4 regions of the Alteromonas sp. genome follow, and region 3 is predicted to be linked to each of the others. Evidence: predicted binding sites of a transcription regulator. Region 3 holds the regulator's gene; each other region holds the start of a gene.
The links. Region 3 encodes FNR, which switches genes on or off when oxygen is low (the NO sensors DNR and NnrR bind a similar motif). Its sites were predicted from a motif close to TTGATCTAGATCAA; they were not measured.

Region 1 (5,228 bases), on a different contig from region 3:
TCCGGCGTTCATTGCCTACCATAACTTCCGTATTATCATGCGCTGGAACAATTCCGAATTCTACGCCATCGCCGTAGGTAAGCTGGCTGACCAGATTGCCGGTGAAGCCGGTATTGATAAAGCGTTACCGGAATTACCGGCTTATACCAGGGATGACATTTTGAGACTGCAAACAGCGCTGAATGCTTCCGGTTACGATGTAGGTAAACCCGACGGTATTATCGGACCGGCAACCCGCGCAGGGATCCGCGAATATCAGCTGGCCAGCAACCTGATTGCTGATGGTTTTCCGGGACTGGATGTGATGAAAGCGATTGGTGTGTTGCCGGATGAACTCAAAGAGAGCGACGGCAATAAAGAAAGCGAGTAGCTGGATCCGGATACGGTCAGTTCACAGAGCACGGGCGTGCTCTGTGAACATTGTAACCGAACAGCTTAGTACATGTGCTGTCCGCCGTTAATGGACAATGTAGAACCGGTAATAAATCCGGCTTCATCGCCTATTAAGAACATAACACTACGGGCGATGTCTTCAGGTTTCCCCAAACGGCCCACCGGAATCGTTGCAATGATCTTCTTCAATACTTCTTCCGGTACAGCACGTACCATGTCAGTATCGACATAACCCGGCGCAATAGCGTTTACGGTTACACCTTTACCTGCACCTTCAAGTGCCAGCGCTTTAGTAAAACCATGAATACCGGACTTAGCTGCCGCATAGTTAACCTGGCCATACTGACCAGCCTGACCGTTAACCGAACCGATATTAACAATGCGACCAAAACCACGGGTGCGCATTGAATCAATCACTGAGCGACACGTGTTAAAACAGGAAGCGAGGTTAGTTTGAATAACGGCATCCCATTGCTCAAAATTCATTCTGTGCATGGTGCCGTCCCGGGTGATCCCGGCATTGTTGATTAGAATATCCACCGGACCATAATCTGTCGCGATTTGGTCAATTGCTTCTTTCGTTTTCTCAAAATTCGAGACATCGAACTTAAATGAAGGTATGCCAGTGCGTTCAGTAAACGCCTTAGCCGCTTCATCGTTACCACCATAATTTGCCACAACAGTGTAACCCGCATCTTTCAACGCTACACAAATTGCTTCACCTATTCCCCGGGTGCCACCTGTGACCAGTGCAACTTTGCTCATTTCGTCTCCCTCAAATGTTGACTCATATTTGTACAACAATTCTATATAAGCATGCTTGATGAGACGTTGACAACGGAAACCTGAAGACTTTTTGCGCCGGGTCAATGCCCGTGTCTAGATGAATGACTATAGTGAATAAGAAACTTCTTACTTATCATGCAGTTGAAAAAATGAACAAGTATTTAGCGATTAACTGGTCAGAGGATCTCTTTTAATAACAGATACTTGCATAATATTTGCAGCACGTAAATTAGTTGTATACACCATTCAAACATGATTAAAGTTGTAAGACGGGTACAATAGTTCAGGAGCAACCACCCGTTTATTTTCGTGGCTTCATTGAACGTCCGGCTTCAGCTTCCATGGGATTATCAGGCCACCGGTGTTTCGGATATCGTCCTTTCATTTCTTTCTGCACAGCAAGATAGCTACCCTGCCAGAAGCCGGCCAAATCCGATGTCGTTTGTACTGGTCTGCCCGCCGGAGACAGCAACTCCAGCGTGATGACCTTTGCGCCGTCTGCAACAGTGAACGTATCTGCACAGCCGAACATTTCCTGCAGTCTGACCGGAAGCACGACTTCGCCGTCTGACCGGTAGACCAGTTTCCTTTTTTCACCGGAAGGCACGGTGATGCTCAGTGGCAAAGCACTGTCCATGGCATGTTGCTGGCTCCAGGGGAGTGACTGATGTAGCAGTGTCGCCCAGGACAGGCCGGCAAGTTGCTCCCAACTTTTAAACGAAGATAATCGTGCGGAGATATCACTACGGTCAAGAAGCGACAATGGTGACTCAGGGTTTTTCCATACCGGCGGGCTGTCGAAAGCTTGCGGTTGGTGTAAGTCACACCCGCAGGCCATTTGATACCGGTACCACCATTGCCAGTCTTTCTCACTGAAAGGCCACGCGGATAACGGCAATCCTTCCAGCAACGATACCCAGGCCTCACCGCGAATGCGGGCCGGCACGTTAGCTGCCGGTTCACTGCTTAACACTATCTCATGGAAACCTTCAGTTTTGCGCGCTTCCATTTGCTTCTTCTGACTGTTATACGTCACCGTGTCTTTAACTTTGAAAGCCCCCGGATATAACTGTCTCAATAAGGATTCATTAACAGGTTCGGCCTGACGAATGATCACGTCAGAGCCGTTAACCTGCCCTTCCTTAACCACCAGCCAGTCAGACTTTTCAATCATACCTTCAGGCAAAGCAGCACCCCGGCCACTGGCCAGCTTATAATCACTGCCCTGCTTACGTCTCGCAACCCGCTCAGGAAAAGCCAGCGCAAGACACACTGCAACAGCTTCACCGTTTAACTTTCGAATCTCTGCTTTCAGTGAGATGCCAAGTGCAGATGCAAACCGCGAGGCCCTGGCTTTCAAACCGGATAACTGAGGTTCTGCCAGTTGTTCAAGCCAGGCTGATACATGAAATTGGCGTTCTGATGCCGTATGTTCTTCACAGGCAGCCGCCACATAGCAGGCAACGTCCTCCAGTTCAGCCAGGTGCGTCTGCGCTCCGGCTTCTTTTGCCTTCACTAACATATTTGCCAGAGCCGGATGCACCGATAATTTGTTAAGTCCGCGACCATGTGCTGTTAATGTACCATCGCGATCTACGGCACCGGCTTGTTGCAGGCGGTGTAATGCTGCAGCAGACTGCGCCTGAGAAGGAGGCGTCAACATGCGCATATTATGCAATTCAGTTCCCCAGGCCAGTGCATCCAGAGTGAGCGGGGAGATATCTTCACGTAAAATTTGTGGCAGCGGGTATTTTGCCAGTCTGTCATGCTGCTCTTTCGGCCACATGCGATACACTTTCCCGGGCCCCAGACGCCCTGCCCGTCCCTTACGCTGAATAGCCGATGCCTGTGAAATCATCTGCGTATTCAGGCGGGTAAACCCGGTGGGAGGATGGTAATTAGCGACATTTTCAAGACCGGCATCTATGACCACTTTAATGCCTTCAATCGTCAGGCTGGTTTCGGCAATATTAGTAGCAAGAATGATTTTTCTCATTCCCCGGCTATCCGGTAAAATAGCAGCAGTTTGCCGTTGTTTACTCAACGCGCCATACAGAGGATGCACCACATATTCAGATGCATTCAGCCGCTGTTCCAGCAAGGTGGCAACTTTGTTAATCGCGCCGGCGCCCGGTAAGAAAACGAGAATGTCGCCGTCATCTTGTGCAAGGCTGAATTGAATTTGCCTGGTAACCTGCTCATGCAAAGTATGACTTTGCACCTGACCGGTATAGACTTCCTCTACTTCAAACTGCCTGCCGGCAGATTTCAGCACAGTGGCATCAGGAATCAGCGTCAGTAATTCATCCACATCGAGGGTGGCAGACATCACCACCAGAGATAAATCTTCCCGCAACCCTTCCTGTACTTCCAGCGCCAGCGCAAGACCAAAGTCACTGTGAATACTGCGTTCGTGAAATTCGTCAAAGATGATTAAGTCAACACCTGCTAACTCCGGGTCCCTCTGGATACGGGCAGACAACACACCTTCTGTGACAATCTCCAGACGTGTTTGCTTACTGACCTTACTTTCACCGCGGATACGGTAACCCACAGTTTGTCCGGTTTCCTCTCCGAGCAATGAAGCAAGGTAGGCCGCCAGATTGCGTACCACAACCCGCCGCGGTTGCAACATGACAATGCGCCCCGGAACATGCTCAAGCAGTGCCAGAGGCAGTACGGTAGATTTCCCCGCCCCGGGCGGTGCACCGACAATGACATTGCCGGCGGCAACAGCAGTTATCAGTTCAGGGATCAGGCCTGCGGCAGGTAATTTACTTTGCATAACAAGAAAACAGGTTCAACAGATAATCTGGCAAGTATATACCTGTGCCCCGGAAGAAATACATAAAGTCATTGATAAGTCAGCCACTTCCGTTTAGATTTTAGACTGTAAGCGAACTGTTTTTATTTTCCGGATACAGTTTTGCTTTCATATATTCAAATTACGTATCAGATAAATGAAGTGAGTAAATGGATTTACAGACCATCATTATTTGTACGGCCATTGCCAGTATGACGTTATGTTTTACTATGGGCATGGCCTGGCAAAGTCACAAGGCATCAAACTATATCTTCCACTGGATGTGTGCCGGCGCCTGCTTTCTCGTCTCCAACCTTACCGCTTTTGTCTGCATTAAATTCGACGTACAAGGCCTGCTGCACCCGGGAATAGCGAATGTGTTATACATGGCAGGCCATGCTTTTATCACCTCTGGTATTGCCCTGTACATATACGGTAAAGCACCGCCTTATCTGGCAACCGGTGTGGCGCTTTTCACCCTTCTGCTCCATCTGAGTCCGGATTTCAGAGGGTCGGTTGATGCCAGATTTATTATCCTGACTCCCGTTGTAGTGATGCTCAGTGGTGCATCCATTACCATGTTGTGGCACACCGCCATGCGTAAAAAGGGGAGATTCCTGTGGCCACTGCTTATCACAATCACCATTTTCGCCCTGCAGATGTTAATACGCACTATGGCGTTACTCACTTCTCACGACGCACTGGCATTTACCGGTAACGACATATTTCAGATTGCAGGATCGCTGGCCGTTATTACTTTTATTTCAATGCTGGCAGTAACATTAAATTACGTCATCAACGGCGAACATCAGCAGATGCTGAAAAAACTCTCGGACACGGATTTCCTCACCGGCTGGCTGAACAGAAAAGCACTTGAGCCCTGTGCACTTTCATGCCGGGAAACAGCTCAGCGGACAGGACATACTTTCGGCATCATCATATTCGACGTTGATCACTTTAAAGCGATTAACGATAAATGGGGTCACCATGCCGGAGACGTTGCTCTCCAGCAAATTACATCGCGGGCAAAAGACATTGTCAGAGATGAAGACAACTGCTTCAGGATCGGCGGCGAAGAATTTCTGATTATTCTGACACGTTGTAATGCAGAACAATTGCAGCGGGTGAGTGAACGTTTGCGGCAGACTGTGGCAAGCCGGCCGGTGATGATGGACGATAAGCCAATGAATATCACAATCAGCATAGGCAGTGCGTTAAGTCGTCACGATGATTCAGGCTGGCAAGC
Region 2 (5,228 bases), on a different contig from region 3:
TTCTCGGTTCGCCAGGCTTCAGCGCCGTGACGCTGATACCAGGCGATGACGCCCCGTTCAACAGACTGATTCTGACTCTCGTCCAGTTGCAGTGTGCGGGACGCATTGCGCAACATATCAGTCACGATACTGGTACGTTTCTTATGATATTTACGCTGATAAAAATCTTCTGCGAAGGCCAGCAATGTATCTGAGGGCGGGGTATCGATAATGCTTTCCAGGCTTTGCTTTACCTCGTCTTTCAATCCCTCTTTGTAAGCTTCGCGAATCCATTTTTCTTTTGCTGTATCGCCGGGAGACTGCTCAAGAAAAGTCAGTGCAGCCTGCCGGTCGACAGACAGCAGCTTTGACCCCAGTTTTGCGTGGTATTTTTCCGCCAGCACTGCTGATATGGTGGAGAAGGTTTCCGGCACGGGGGCTTTTGCTGCTGCCAGACAGGCCTCATCATCAAGAAAATCCAGTTCGCCGGTGCGTGAGGCATAATAAAAAGCAGCGCCGGCATCCTCCGGCAATTCGAAGCGTGCCTGATCAGACACAGCCTGGCCCCGAGTACGCATGATGCCGAGATCACGCATGGAAAACTGATTCAGCCGCCCTTTAGTGTTTCCGAAGAACAGAAACAGCAAATAACGCATAGTGGCATCGAAGCGGCAAAACAGTAAATGCTCCACCGACAATGACGCCGGCCAGCCGTGACGTTTTATGCCATCGAATAAGTCTGCCATCAGCACACTCTTTTTTGCTGAAGCAGGCTGACCGCTGATCCCGAGATCATGCAGGTATTGCAGAATGTCGGCCTTGGTCAGCATACCGGCCAGTTCCTGCAGCGGCGCTTCTGTTACACACCCGAACCAGCCGGAGGCGGAAAGCGCATCTATTTGCTGCTGCGGATGCGGTATTTCTTCGTAGTAGAAATGCTCACGGTTGATGATGGCGTATTTGCGGTTTGCTGCACGGGCGATGATGCATTGCTGCGGTTCCGGCAGTGCATTGAAATCCTCAATAAAACGCCGCGCACTGTCGTCCAGCAATGCGCCACTGGCACCGTCGAAAAAGGACAAAAACTCGCGGAAGTGATCAAGATAATATTTTTCAGGCAACGTTTTACGCATCATCTGCACCGGACACTGTACACCTGACCAAGTGTATATTTATACAGCCTCTTTAATCAACCCGCCGGATGCAGTTTCCTTACAATCCGGTTATCTGTTTTCTGCGTATATCAAAAGTTAGCAAAATCATTTTAATCAGTTATCCGGAGTGGTTATGAGTCTGACGACCCCTAAGTTATTTCACTGCCCCTATTGCATGGAGCCGAATGAAGTAGAAATTGATGAGCAAAACGATATCAATGTTATGCAGGTACTGGATTGCCAGGTCTGCTGCCAGCCTATTGAAATGACAGTGTACAGTGACGGCGATAACCTGACCGTGCAGGTTGAGCAGGAGAATGCCTGATATGACTGACCCGTCCATGCGGCATTTTACTTCTGCTGCTATCAATGAGCTGGAAAAACAGACCCGGACGAACCTGATCAACTGCTTGTCCGGCTACAAAGGGGCCAACCTTGTGGGCACCACTGACGGTAAACGGGATAACCTGGCCATTATCAGCTCTGTTTTTCACGTGGGGGCGCATCCTCCTCTTCAGGGCATGTTGTTACGTCCCCATACTGTGCCACGGCAAACGCTGGAAAATATTCGTGAAACAGGTGTGTACACCATTAATGCAGTCAGCGCCGGCTGGACAGATAAAGCTCATCAGACTTCCGCCCGCTATGATGAACACACCAGTGAGTTTGATGCCACAGGCTTAACACCGCTGAAAGAAGATGGATTCGCCGCGCCATTTGTCGCCCAAAGTCCTTTGCGTATGGCCATGGCGGCAGAAGAAATATCCACGCTGCAATGTAATCAGACAGTACTGGTCATTGGCAGGGTGCTTGATATTTACGTGATGGAGGGGGCAACCGGTGAGGACGGACAACTGGATTTGGAGAAAATGAATCTTGCATGTATCAGCGGGCTGGATACTTACCACCGTGCGGAACGCATCGCCCGTTATGCCTATGCGAAACCGGACAAACCCGTCACGCTGGCAGGTAAAAACGCGTAAATGCACAGGTCCTGCGGTGAAGAAAAGTTAATCTACATCAAATATGTGACGGAACGATTTGGCAGTCCCGTAAATGTGTCGTATAACTATTGTCATGTTAAACCTGTCATCGCGGCAGGTTTTTTACGTTATAAGACCAAATAAAAACAAATCATTCTCGTTTAAGCTTTATGGGAGCAAATTATGAGTAATGTGAACCGTCGTGATTTCCTAAAACTGTCAGGCACCACACTGATCGGTTTGACGTTAGGTGGCACTGCACTTCGCGCACAGGCACAGGAGCAACTGCAGACCGACGACCCCACAGCACAGGCATTGAAATATACCCCGAAATCAACGGTGGAAGGGTCTCAGTGCGGTAATTGTATGTACATTCAGGGTGAGGACGGACAAGCTCACCGTCCCTGCGCCATTTTCCCGGGTAAACTGGTTAACACCAACGGCTGGTGCAGTGCCTGGGTAAAACGTCCGGGCTAAGTTTGAACCCGGACAGTTGGATCAGCGGGGTAATACCCGCTGAAGCCAGCCTCCCGGTACACACCAGCGCCATACAAATGCCAGCGCATCCTGCTGATAAGTAAACAGCAAAGACACCAATACCGCTGCCACATGCAGCAATCCGCACCACACAACCAGTCCGATTTCAGTTTGCCAGCCGGCTATCGCCGGAAACATTGCAACAGTCAGAAAACACACTGCCAGAGTCTGAAATATCAGCCTGCCCCCGGGCAGGTTTTCAATCTCATCACCGGTGACCGCACGGAAATGTTTCGGGTTCGCCATAGAAAAGTGCAGAAAACCGGCAATGCACAGCAGTAAACACAAAAATGTCATCATGCTGTCTGCTCCCCGGTGCTGCCCGCTTCCGGTGCAGGCCGTCTCCGGCGGGCAGGGCTGTCTTTGCGGCCTGACGGCGCGCGTTTAGATTTAGGTTCAGCTTTGAGTTTACTCACCGCATACCAGGCCAGCGCGGCCAGGATAAGACAGGCTGCATCGAATATGATCCTTAACGTATCAGGCACCAGAACAGGTGATGTAGCGACATCCAGCAACGGAATAAAGGTGAAGAGCACTGCAGCCGCCAGCGTTTGCCAGAGCCAGCCTTTCCGGTCGCGTCTGAACAGTCCGGCTACCACACAAAGCCCCCACACAATGAAAAAGCTGCGTACTTCCCAGTCACTGCGTGTCGCCAATTCTGCAGGCAACAGGCGGTTCGTCCAGAAATAAGCACCGGTAGCCACCATCAGCCCGGCGATAGCACCAATGTTCGTGCCTCTCACCAGTTCGAAGCCTCTGCGTCCCATTTGCTTTTTGGCGCGCTTCTCTACCCAAAGGACAGAACCGGTCCCCACCATTAACGTGCCCAGGATACCGGCAAAGAAGAGCAACCAGCGGGTAACACTGTCGGCAAAACGGGCCTGATGCAGCATGTCCATATAGTTATAAATTGCCTGGCTGGTATTCGGTGCAGAAGACGCCTCTTCTACTTTCAGAATTTCACCTTCAGAGTTAAAAACCAGCCCGCTGTTCCCGCCACGACCGGCGGATAACTCAACACGGTTGGGACCGGATACAGAAAATGTCGCTTTATCTGTGCCCGGATTTTTAATGGTGATGCGGTCAGCAGGTACGCCCCATTCAGCAGAAGCTCTGGCCATAACCTGTGCCAGCAGGGCGCTATTGTCCACAACTGGCGCTGCAGGCTTATGTTGTACTGCCCGCGCTTGCGGTGCGCCCCGTTGCGGCCCGCCCTGTCCTTGCGGACCTCCGCCACCGGGAGGACCACCATGGCCACCACCACTGCCGTTCCAGGGAAGCAAAGTGCCACCTAACAGTAACAAGCCGGAGAATGTGATCATCAGATGAAATGGCAGCGCCAGCACGGATGCCAGAACATGCCCGTCTATCCAGGAAAGCAGCTTCTTCTTTGGCCTGAACATGAAAAAATCTGCAAAAATTTTACGGTGCATGATCACGCCGCTGACAATGCCAATGAGCATCATCATGCTGACAATGCCGACAAAGGTCTCACCGGCAGCACGCGGTACGCCGTATAGTTCAAAGTGGAAGCGGTACAGAAAATTGCCACCGGCGGTTTCTCTCGGCTTCAGCTCCTCACCGGTAGACGCATTCAGAACGGCACGCTGCGAACGCATTTGCTGGCGATCTTCCCCGCCATTGCGCCAGCTTGCACTGACCGTTTCTTCTCTGGGTCCCGGTAAAGAAATTTGCCATTCCTGAGCCCCCGGGGCCTTGGCATGCAAATAGCGGTAAGCCACTTCAGCGCTGTTCTCAGCCGGCACAGACACATGCAATTCAGGCTGCATCCAGTGAGTAATTTCACTTCTGAAAAATGCCAGCGTACCGGTGAAAAATATCGCGAACAGGATCCAGCCCGCGGTGATGCAGCTCCATGTATGCAGCCAGGTCATCGACTGTCTGAGTGAACCTTTCATTGCCGTCTCCCCTTCATGACGCTACACCGGACCACACCAGTCCCCACGCCACGGCGTTAATTGCCAGCGCGGTGATGAAGGCTTTTACATGGTTATTGATGGCGAATATCCAGATGATATAAACCGTCCAGGCAAGGAAAAACACCATACGGATAAAGGCAATTTCCTGACGGCCGGATACATCTGACCCGGCCGCCAGCAACAAACTGATTGCGGTGGCCGCCGCATAACCACCCGCCACCGCCAGAATGACTCTGACAGTTACCGTAAAGGCAGGTGCTGAATAGAAAGGGAGATGTTGTGTTGTCATTATGATGCGTTCTTCACAATATTTTCCAGAGACTGAATATTGCTCAGCAAATCACTGCGTCCCGGATTCGATTTGTACACCTGACGAAGCAACGTCAGCGCATCAGCGTAAGCGTTCTGATTAATGGCGACCTGTGCCCGTCCCAGCATGGCCCGTTCTTTATATTCGGGGAGTGCTTCGGCACGCAGGTAATACATTTTTGCACGTTCGTCTTTCTTCTCTTTACGCAGAAGTGCTGCCAGCGTCATCAGCGCATCACCGTTCGCCGGCGCGGCTTTAATAGCAGTCAGCAGGTAGTCCTGTGCTTTACTGTTCTGATCCTTCGCAATGGCGAGGTTCGCCTTCA
Region 3 (5,228 bases):
GTTACTTGATTCATGGCACTTCAGAATTGGCTGGAAAATAAAAGTACCATTATACAAAAGCAGACGGAATGCTGCTACACAAGCAGCATTCCGTTATCGCCCATTTACTTAACCGGAGACGTAAACCCGTCAGGTTTAACCGCCAGCACATCGCAATTCAGGTTATCAATAACATGCTCTGCAGTATTGCCCAAAAAGGCGGCTGATAAGCCTGTACGTCCCACAGTACCGATGACGACGAGTTCTGCATCCAGCTGTTCAGTCACTTTCGGGATAGCTATATCGGGTGATCCCTCAACAACATGGCAATTTGCTACGCCGATCCCAAATTTAGCGCTGTGGTTTTCCATTTCCTGAACATGATGGTTTCGCACAGCGTTATGATACGTCTCAGGATTGAAATCGGGGATCTCAATGGCAATATTCAGTGGTGCAGAAGGATAGGCATTAACCAGATGTACCTGACCACTCAGTAACTCTGCGTAATCCTTTGCAATACCGGTCAACTTGTCATTCAGTTGTGCATGCTCTTTGTCTTCTGTACCCACATTGACTGCCGCAACAATATTACCGTGTTCAGGCCAGGCATGGGCTTTGACAAGTAAAACCGGAGCCGGACATTTTCTCAGTAAGTGCCAGTCTGTCGGTGTAAAAAGCACTGATGCAAAATCATCGTGTTTGCGGGTAGCTTTAACGACCAGGTCAATCTGACGGTTAATGGTGTAGCGGGTAATGGCTTCGTAACGTTTATCACTCCACTCAACAGCAACCTGTACATCATAATCATCGTAGCGGGTCAGGTTTTTTTCTGCCCAGGCAATGCGGTCTTTGGTTACCGCATCACGCATGGCTTCACGCTCACTGCGGGTGAGCATTGTTGTCATGTCATAAGAAAAGTCGTATACAACAAGCAGTGCGTGTACTTCTGCACCGGTTTTACGGGCAATTTCGATGGCTCTTGAAAGGGCAGGTTGTTCAGGGTTGTCAGCCTGAACGACGGCGAGAATACGTTTGCAGGTGATCATGGCGTCTCTCCTTATTGATGCAGACAATAAATACTGCCTTCATCTTTAGTATAAGACTTACAGCAGGAGAGACGTTGTTTCAGATCAATATTTCAACGGGATCTTAATCCACGCAAAGGGTAGGAATGTCCATAGAGTGCAGCTTTTTATCCATAGCCGCAAAATCCAGAACAGTAATGAGCTTCCCGTCTACTTTTATAATGCCTTCTTTCTGGAAGCGGGTCAGTAAGCGGCTGATCGTTTCTACCGTTAAACCGAGATAATTACCTATTTCGTTGCGGGTCATACTCAAATTGAACTGACGGTGAGAAAAACCCCGTTCCTCAAAGCGACCGGACAGATGTGCGATAAAATAAATCAGGCGTTCTTCTGCCGTCCGTTTATTCAGCAGCATCATCATTTCGTGATCCTGCTTAATTTCAGCACTCATAAAGCGCATGATCTGATGGCGCAATTTCGGGAATTGCTCAGACATTTTTTCAAGAGTGGAATAGGGCAGTTCACACACCATAGCCGTTTCCAGCGCCTGAGTGTAACTCTGGTGAGTGTCGTCACGTAAACCGTCAAAACCGATAATATCGCCCGGGAAGTGGAAACTGATAATTTGCTCTTCACCTTCTTTATCGGTGACAAAAGACTTAAATGAACCTGCCCGTACAGCGTACAGAGAGGTAAATTTATCACCGGCTTCTACCAGGGTATCGTGTTTATGCAAAGGCTTTTTGCGTTCAATGATGTCATCCAGTGACTCAATCTCAGTTTTGTTGAGAGCCACGGGCAGACACAGATGGCTGAAACTGCAATTCTGGCAGTGTATAGAAAAATCCGAACGTTTTTGCATGCTCACTTTCCGCTGTTTGCGATAATTCTAATGTATAGTACTTAAAGCCCGCCACAACAGCAATAATGCGTAAAACAGCAAACTCAAAGCAATGATCTGACGAACTACGGGTTGTCTGAAACCTGAGGAAAGCCAGTCTGCACCAGCCCGGACAGCCAGCAACGCCGGTAGCGTTCCTAAACCAAAACCGGCCATGATTACTGCACCGGATATTGCCGTCCCTGAAGCCAGTGCCCACGTCAGGGTGGAATAAACCAGTCCACAGGGCAACCATCCCCAAATCATACCATAGGGAAAGGCGCTAATAGGAGACCTGAAAGGTAAAAACCGTTTCGACAGCGGCTGAATTCTCTGCCAGAGTTTACTGCCGAGGGCTTCAACAGCGGTCAGGCCACGCCACCAGTTACCCAGATAACAGGCCATGGCAATCAGCATGATGCCACTGAAGACGGCGAGTACGGGGCCGGTCACCGGTACAGCATCTTTTGCTATCTGCCCGATGCCGCCGGTAACAGCGCCGGCAAGTATGTAGCTGAATATACGACCAAAGTTGTAGCTAAGCGCATAGGGTAAAGGGGATGAGCCTGCCGGCGTGGCGGCAGACAGTGCCAGCGATACGCCGCCGCACATTCCCACACAATGAACGCCTCCGCCCAGCCCGACCAGCAAGGCAGATAAAAACGACAGATCACTCATTGAGTTTTTTTCGTTCTTCGGCCAGCTTTTTTTCTTCAGGAGATAAATCATCATCGAAAAGAATACTGTAGCCCTGGCGATCCAGGTCTTCAAACTGGTTCGATTTTACTGCCCAAAAAAATACGCCGATGGCAATGGCCACAATGATCACAGCAAGGGGAATAAGGACGTAAATTATACTCATAGCGTTACTTTAACAGTCTCGTCGAATTAGTGACTACCAGAATACTACTCAGGCTCATACCAATTACCGCCATCCACGGCGTCAGGATGCCGGACACTGCAAACGGCAGGATAACCAGATTGTAGCCTATGGCCCATCCCATATTCTGCCTGACAGTCACTTTTACTCTTCTGGCCATATGAGTGAGGTGTCCGAGTACAGCCAGCTTATCATTTAATAAAATCACATCCGCGGCACTTTTTGCGATATCCGTGGCATTACCCACTGCAATGCCAACATCAGCCGCTGCCATCACCGGTGCATCGTTAATACCATCACCCAGCATCATGACATGACGGCCCTGCCGCTGAAGGGCTGTCACAGCGTTTAATTTATCTTCAGGGCTGTTCCCGCCTGTGGCTTTGTCTACGGGTAAATTCGCTGCAATGTCGTCAACATTTTGCTGAATATCGCCACTCAGAATTATCCGCTCCAGTTGCGCCAGTTTGCTCAGGCTGTCTGCGGCATCCGCTTTAATTTTATCTGCTACACGAAAGGCGGCAACGGGCACACCGTTTTCGGTAAGAAACACGTTAGCGGGAAAGGGCGATATGCCGGCATTTATACCGGTGAAAGACGCTGAACCGGCTTTATAACTGCGGCCATTGCATTGTGCGCCGATCCCCATACCTGCCACAACGTCAACATGGCTCAGAATTAATGCATGATTGTTATCAGAAACAAAGGCTGCGGCAACCGGATGTTCTGAACGGGACTCTATTGCCCCCATTAAAGCCCGGATTTCACTTTCCCGTGCCGGATCAGCAAACCAGCTGTTTATCTGAGCAAACTTTCCTTCGGTCAGCGTTCCGGTTTTATCCAGCACCAGGGTATCTACGTGGTTGATTTGCTCCAGTGCATCGGCTCTTTTCAATAAAATGCCATGCCGGTTAAGGTTTGCCATTGCGCAGGTGAGGGCAGATGGCGTAGCCAGCCCCAGCGCACAGGGACAGGTTGCTACCAGTACCGCGATGCTAATCCAAAATGCATTGTCATTACCCTGCCAGTGCCAGTAAGCCCATGAGGATGCAGCCGTAATCAGTACTACGGCGACAAAATAACTGGAAAAGCGGTCAGCCATTAGAGCGACCCGGGGCTTTGCAGCCATAGCGGTGGATTGCAAACGAATGATCTGATTTACCAGCGCAAATTTTAACGCCCTGGTGACAGTTACCGTTATTACGCCGGTACGGTTTACCGTACCCCCGAATACCGTATCGCCGGTTTGTTTGCGCACCGGATTAAACTCGCCTGTAAGCATCGATTCATCGGTTTCACTGGCACCTTCAGTCACAATGCCGTCTACGGGAATGGTCTCTCCGGCTTTGACCACAACAGCATCACCGGTTTTGAGCGATTTTGCCAGCACCTGGGTAACGGTGTTATCTGCAGCCACCTGATTAGCGGTTACCGGTATATATTGCAACATATTCGCTGAGATCTGCGCGGCGCGGTGCCTGCTCCGGTGTTCGAGAAAACGACTCAGTAAAAGCAGGAAAATAAACATGCAAACTGATTCAAAATACACTTCGCCGCGACCGGTAACCGTTGCAAACAGACCGGACAGCCAGGTGCCCAACACCGCAATACTCACCGGTACATCCATATTCACGGTCCGGGCCGACAAAGCCTTTAGCGCGCCAACGTAAAACGTACTGCCGGAATACAGCACCACCGGTGTGGTCAGAACCAGCGCTATCCAGTGAAAATAAGACCGAGTATGTGCATCCATCGCATCGAACAAATCAAAATACAGGGCTGCCGCCAGCATCATGACCTGCATGGTCATCAAACCTGCAAGGCCGAGTTTTTTCAAAAAGCGCTTATCTTCCGCTTTGTATGATGCTTCATGTTGATCCGGTTGAAACGGCAGCGCCGGGTAGCCAATACGCCGTAGCGTAGCCATGATGCTACTGAGCGATACTGCCTCAGGTTGCCATATAACCACTGCGCGTCGCTGTGCTACATTCACCGCAATCTGGCTGACACCGGTGACCCGCGACAATTGCTTTTCAATCAGCCAGCCGCAGGCCGCACAGGTAATACCTTCAAGGGTTAGCTCAATATGCTTGTTATTACCGTCATCAACGACGAACTCTTCCTGTAAGGCAGGCTCGTCATAGACAGACAGTTTATCCAGTGTTTCGCTTAATGCTGCATCACCTTTAGAGGCCGGTTCAGTACGGAAGCGGTAATAGTCTTCCAGTCCGTTTCCGGTAATGGCCTGAGCCACGGCCTGACATCCCGGACAGCAAAAATGGCGTTCCTGCTCCAGTACGAATGCAGTAAATGGCTTGCCGGGTATATTAGGCTCGCCACAGTGGTAACAAAGAAAGTCGTCGCTCACGGATTAAACTTAATGATACCGGAGGCCGGTAATTGGAGTGTATTCTGGATTTTCCACTCTTCATCCAGCGGCGTGAGTGAAACGCGCCACTTACCC
Region 4 (5,228 bases), on a different contig from region 3:
CGATGAGCATACCGGTTTGCTGACCGCTGTAATCGAGATCACGCATGTACAGAGCGAAGAATCCGTAATAAGCGCCAAAACTTACCTGCAATAAAGCGGCGGAGGCCAGAAATAACAAAAAGGTTCTGTTACGGGCAATTTGCCACAGCGTACCGGTTTCTTCATCCTTAGACGGCACTTTGTCCGGCTGACGAATAAACAGAGAAGCCAGAAACAACCCGGTCAGCACAAATAAACTGGCATACACCGGCGCCTCTGAGGAAAAGATATCCAGCGCTTTTCCTGTGGACACAGTAAGTACTATAAAACCGATACTGCCCCATAGGCGAACCTGGCCATAACTTATCCGGGTGGGTTTTACCGACTGAATGGTGATCACCTCAAGTTGAGGCAACACCGCCGTCCAGAACATCATCATTAATCCGAAGGCCAGCGTGAGGCCCCAGAAACTGCTAAACCAGAATACAGATGTAAAACACACCACAGACAACAGGCAGCCGAGGCGGACAACATTTACCGCTTTACCGGTTTTGTCTGCCACACTGGCCCACAGAGACGGACCGACAATACGGGATAAGGTAATCACTGCCCACAATTCGCCGATGTCTGACGAGGTAAACCCGCGGCCATCAAGGAAAATGCCTAAATAGGGCGTGAGTACACCAAGCTGACCAAAATACAACCAGTAGGTAACAGCAAGCAGAATGATATTGGTGCGCGAATGAGCATTCATAACACGCACCACAGATTAGAATTGTTCAAAGAGAGGCGCTTATTTCGCAGAGTTGCCCGGAATGACAGGTGTGCCGGACATGATACCGGCATTCTGTGCGCGGTGACGCAGCACGTGGTCCATTAACACAATCGCCAGCATTGCTTCAGCAATGGGCACGGCACGGATACCTACGCACGGGTCATGACGACCTTTCGTCACGATGTCGATTTCGTTGCCGTCCACATCAATGGTTTTACCGGGCACTGAAATACTGGACGTTGGCTTAAGGGCCATGTGCACAACCAGATCCTGGCCACTGGAAATGCCACCCAGCACACCACCGGCGTGGTTGCTGCTGAAGCCATCCGGTGTCAGTGTATCGCGGTGCTCACTGCCCTTTTGTTCAATCACACCGAAACCATCGCCAATCTCAACGCCTTTCACCGCGTTAATGCCCATCATGGCACTGGCAATGTCAGCATCGAGGCGGTCGAAAACCGGCTCACCCAATCCGACAGGCATTCCCGTCGCCACTACCGAGACTTTCGCACCGATAGAGTCGCCTGATTTTTTCAGGTTACGCATGTACTGGTCTAATTCGTCCAGCTTACTTTCGTCAGGACAGAAAAACGGATTGGTATTCGTCACGCTGTGATCAACGGTCTCTACTTTGACCGGTCCAAGCTGGGAAAGATAGCCATGAATTTCGATGCCGCAACTTTCTTTCAGGAATTTCTTGGCAATACCGCCTGCCGCAACACGAATAGCCGTTTCACGGGCAGAAGAGCGGCCACCACCACGGTAATCCCGCGTGCCGTATTTTTGATGATAGGTGTAATCCGCATGACCGGGACGGAAACGGTCTTTGATATTGGAATAGTCACCACTGCGCTGATCGGTATTTTGGATCAACAGGCCAATGCTGGTACCGGTGGTTTTACCTTCAAACACACCCGATAAAATTTGTACCTCATCACCTTCCCGGCGGGCGGTGGTGTAACGGGAAGTGCCGGGTTTTCTGCGATCTAAATCAACTTGCAGATCGGCTTCTGAGATTTCCAGTCCCGGAGGACAGCCATCAACCACGCCACCAATTGCAATCCCGTGGCTTTCACCGAATGTGGTGACAGTGAATAATTTTCCAAAGCTATTACCAGACATCTGTATTAACTTTCCTTCCCGTTAAGATATGAAACCAAAGACGCACGGGAGACGGCAAAAATACCGTGTCCGCCGTGTTGCAGTGCTACCCATTCCACGTTTAATCCGGCAAAACGTTCAGCCATATGCACCTGACTGTTGCCAACTTCCACCAGCATCCAGCCATTTTCTTTTAAATACACCGGTGCCTGCTTCAGCATCTGCTCAACCAGATCAAGACCATCTTCTCCTGCCGCCAGGGCTAATTCAGGCTCATGCTGATATTCGTCCGGCAAATCATTCATGTCTTCTTCATCGACATAAGGCGGATTCGACACGATTAAGTCGTACCGCTGCCCTTCCAGACTGGTAAATAAGTCTGAATGAATGGGGAAAACACGGTCGCCTAACTGATGTTCCTGAATATTGAAATCTGCCACTTCCAGGGCGTCGTGGGAAATATCCACGGCATCCACCTGGGCTTCAGGAAATGTATGGGCCAGCGCAATAGCAATACAACCCCCACCTGTGCACATGTCCAGAATACTGGCCGGCTCAGATGACAGATAAGCGGAAAAGCGATCTTTGATCAATTCGGCAAACGGAGAACGGGGGATCAACACTCTTTCGTCAACGTAAAAAGGCATGTCGCAGAACCATGCCTCACGGGTAATATACGGCAATGGCATGCGTGTTTGTACCCGCTTTAAGACTAAATCTGCGACTTTCTCTTTTTCTGAAGTGGTAAGACGGGCTGAAAATAAGCCGTCACCGGTTTGCGATGTAATATCCTGTGGCAGATGCAGTGCATGCATTACAAGGCAAACAGCTTCATCCCAGCTGTTATCAGTGCCATGCCCGTAGTACAGGTGTGCATCGTTAAAACGGCTCACAGACCATCTCACCATGTCCAGCATGGTGTGCAGTTCACGGATGGCTTCGTCTAAATAAATCTTATCGGTCATGGAGTGTGGTACATCGCCAGAAATAAAGCTGGTATCATACCGAAACTCGCAATGACACCCAACACAAATTGCGCGATAACAGACGTGCAGATGAACACAGGTTAAAACAGACAGGAGAAAATGGTTGGCTGATCAGTGGAAACCGGAAGACGACGACAATGACATGTCATTATTCCGGGAAGCGGTAAGTGGTATAAAGCCGCTGTCACAGGACAAAATTGTGCATAAACGCCGTCATGTGCCGGCGAAGCGACTACATTCCGCCACCCGCCCGGACAGCCGTCAGCAAAAGCTGCTGGATGCCAGTTTTGCCTTTTCAGATGTCTATCAGGCCAGCCTGCCCCATCAGGGCCCCATGCGGTATTGCCGCGAAAATGAACCGACACACAGTTTGAAGCGATTACGGCGGGGGGATTTTTATCCTGAGCTGGTACTGGATTTACACGGTCTGAACCGCGAAAACGTAAAGCTGGAATTATCCGCACTCATTTACACCGCGCGCAAGGAGCTTATTGACTGTGTTGCCATTGTGCATGGCATCGGTTCCGGCGTACTAAAAAACGCCTTGCCTCACTACCTGGTTCAACACCCCCATGTCAAAGCGTTTCACCAGGCTCCCCTGGAGTATGGCGGGCAAGGCGCGTTACTGGTGCTTATCGAAACCCTTGATCCGGGCCTCAGTAAACAATAACAAACTATTTATCCGGTCCCGCGCTGTTGTGCATAAACAGCCACGTGTAATAACACATCATCAAAACAACGATGAAAATTCCAAGAAGTGAACCCCATACTACAGGGTCTTTAAGCATGGTTAGCCACATCTGATTACTCCCTAACATTGATAACTTTTTACAGTGTTAGTGTGCATGGCCAGGGCAGGTAAATCTGTGATCTGAATCAATGGGAATAGTCGATGCAGAAGAGGCCCTTGATGCAGATCAAGCAGGTCAAAAAGGGGCTTTTAAGAAAAATAGAAATTAATTCACAAAACGCTATTGCAAATCATTATCATTTACACTATATTAATCCTGCCTGTTCGACGTTGGGTGATTAACGGTCTTGGCTTAGCGTCGATTGTAGGCAGGTGTGTGGTGCGCCTGCCTACTTCTTTTCTCTCCCGGTAACCTTCGTATTGAGTCCTTCGTATTGAAAACACTGTCGCGTCCGTTATTTTCTCATCAAGAATGCCAGCCCCTAACGAAGTCACATCATCATTATGTGAACAGTTTCCAAAACCAGCTTTTCTGCAAGTCTTCTTCGCAGGTTTTTAACTGAGCAGCATAACGCAGTGAGCGTGCTTTAACCGTACCTGCCACCTTTTTCAACCAGGGCTTACTGTTGTAGGATCGGCGTTTATACCCGCCCCACCCTTCATGGTAATTCAGGTACTGGGCATAGCCGTCCCACTTTGATACACCATTAATTTTATATGACTTGGAAATAAACCAGCCCATGAAATCCATGGCATCATCAAAATCATCCCGGTCCGCCCAGCTGTTGCCGGTTTCGTTGACATAGTCAGACCAGGTAACCGTTTTAGCCTGAGAGTATCCGTAAGCGGAACTGACCCGCCCCCATGGAATAAGACCAAAAAATACATAATCTTTTGGTGGCAGTGCATCATGCCGGAATGAGCTTTCCTGATACATGATTGCCATAGGAACATGGATTGGCACGCCCCATTTATCGCGGGCATCAGCGGCCGCATCATACCAGTCTTCTTTTTCGTAAAAGATTTCGCAAATGTTACTGGTGTCCTGAGGAGGCGACGTGGCACAACCGGTGATACCACTTAAAAGCAGCACAATTCCGGCACCTGCAAAAAATCGTTGTGAATTGTTGAACTTTCTCACTGCCCGCTGTCTTAATAAGTGTTCTGGTAATAAATGTGTGTGTTTCCCTGGAACATTCTTATGCCTGGCCCCCTTGCCAGGCATTTTTTTATCCCCGGCAAGGTCAATTCAGGCTTCAGCTGTCCCGTGTAGCCATCGGTTCTGCGAAATAACCGGCGATAAAATCTGCAAAAGGTACTTCATCCGTCGCCTCAACAGCGTGCTGCGCAGCCAGTGAATCAGCGGCCATTTTTTCAAATGCTTTCAAATCATAGTGCAGATATTCATAGCCTTTAAAGGCTTCCGCGTACTGCTTAGCCAGATTAAGCCCCAGTACGCCGTTATCCATATCATTTTCAAGCAACGTTGCCAGAATTTTACCGGATGGCGTTTCATCAGCATTAAGTACTTTTTGCCACTCAGCTTTGACAGCATCGCTGTATGCCGATGTTCCGTTGGCGTTATCAAGCACTTTTGCGGTTTGCTCAAATACAGCAAACAGCCCTTCACACCATTCGCGGAATGCAACACTGCCGTCTTTGTTTTCCAGCATCAGGTCTGGATTACGTCCTTCAA

Region 1: phbB (acetoacetyl-CoA reductase) is a predicted target of FNR. The motif match lies at 1,250-1,263, and genes of this name have one in related genera.
Region 2: AC4PME_RS17895 (high-potential iron-sulfur protein) is a predicted target of FNR. The motif match lies at 2,144-2,157, and genes of this name have one in related genera.
Region 4: AC4PME_RS02960 (DUF3149 domain-containing protein) is a predicted target of FNR. The motif match lies at 3,749-3,762, and genes of this name have one in related genera.

What each region holds. Positions count from the first base shown of each region.
Region 1 covers NZ_CFHOXV010000004.1:51,765-56,992, reverse strand. The annotation lists gene AC4PME_RS04445 (lytic murein transglycosylase) at 1-370, shown strand, start outside; gene phbB (acetoacetyl-CoA reductase) at 436-1,158, opposite strand; gene hrpB (ATP-dependent helicase HrpB) at 1,481-3,964, opposite strand; gene AC4PME_RS04430 (GGDEF domain-containing protein) at 4,153-5,228, shown strand, end outside.
Region 2 covers NZ_CFHOXV010000045.1:6,348-11,575, forward strand. The annotation lists gene AC4PME_RS17880 (exonuclease domain-containing protein) at 1-1,112, opposite strand, end outside; gene AC4PME_RS17885 (zinc ribbon domain-containing protein) at 1,267-1,458, shown strand; gene AC4PME_RS17890 (flavin reductase family protein) at 1,460-2,116, shown strand; gene AC4PME_RS17895 (high-potential iron-sulfur protein) at 2,300-2,593, shown strand; gene AC4PME_RS17900 (DUF3325 domain-containing protein) at 2,615-2,953, opposite strand; gene AC4PME_RS17905 (PepSY-associated TM helix domain-containing protein) at 2,950-4,572, opposite strand; gene AC4PME_RS17910 (hypothetical protein) at 4,586-4,882, opposite strand; gene AC4PME_RS17915 (tetratricopeptide repeat protein) at 4,882-5,228, opposite strand, start outside.
Region 3 covers NZ_CFHOXV010000076.1:460-5,687, reverse strand. The annotation lists gene uspE (universal stress protein UspE) at 105-1,025, opposite strand; gene fnr (fumarate/nitrate reduction transcriptional regulator Fnr) at 1,129-1,872, opposite strand; gene AC4PME_RS20330 (sulfite exporter TauE/SafE family protein) at 1,894-2,562, opposite strand; gene ccoS (cbb3-type cytochrome oxidase assembly protein CcoS) at 2,555-2,746, opposite strand; gene AC4PME_RS20320 (heavy metal translocating P-type ATPase) at 2,751-5,132, opposite strand; gene AC4PME_RS20315 (FixH family protein) at 5,129-5,228, opposite strand, start outside.
Region 4 covers NZ_CFHOXV010000002.1:300,165-305,392, reverse strand. The annotation lists gene AC4PME_RS02980 (MFS transporter) at 1-733, opposite strand, end outside; gene aroC (chorismate synthase) at 773-1,876, opposite strand; gene prmB (50S ribosomal protein L3 N(5)-glutamine methyltransferase) at 1,882-2,820, opposite strand; gene smrB (endonuclease SmrB) at 2,945-3,511, shown strand; gene AC4PME_RS02960 (DUF3149 domain-containing protein) at 3,516-3,629, opposite strand; gene AC4PME_RS02955 (transglycosylase SLT domain-containing protein) at 4,035-4,628, opposite strand; gene gshA (glutamate--cysteine ligase) at 4,789-5,228, opposite strand, start outside.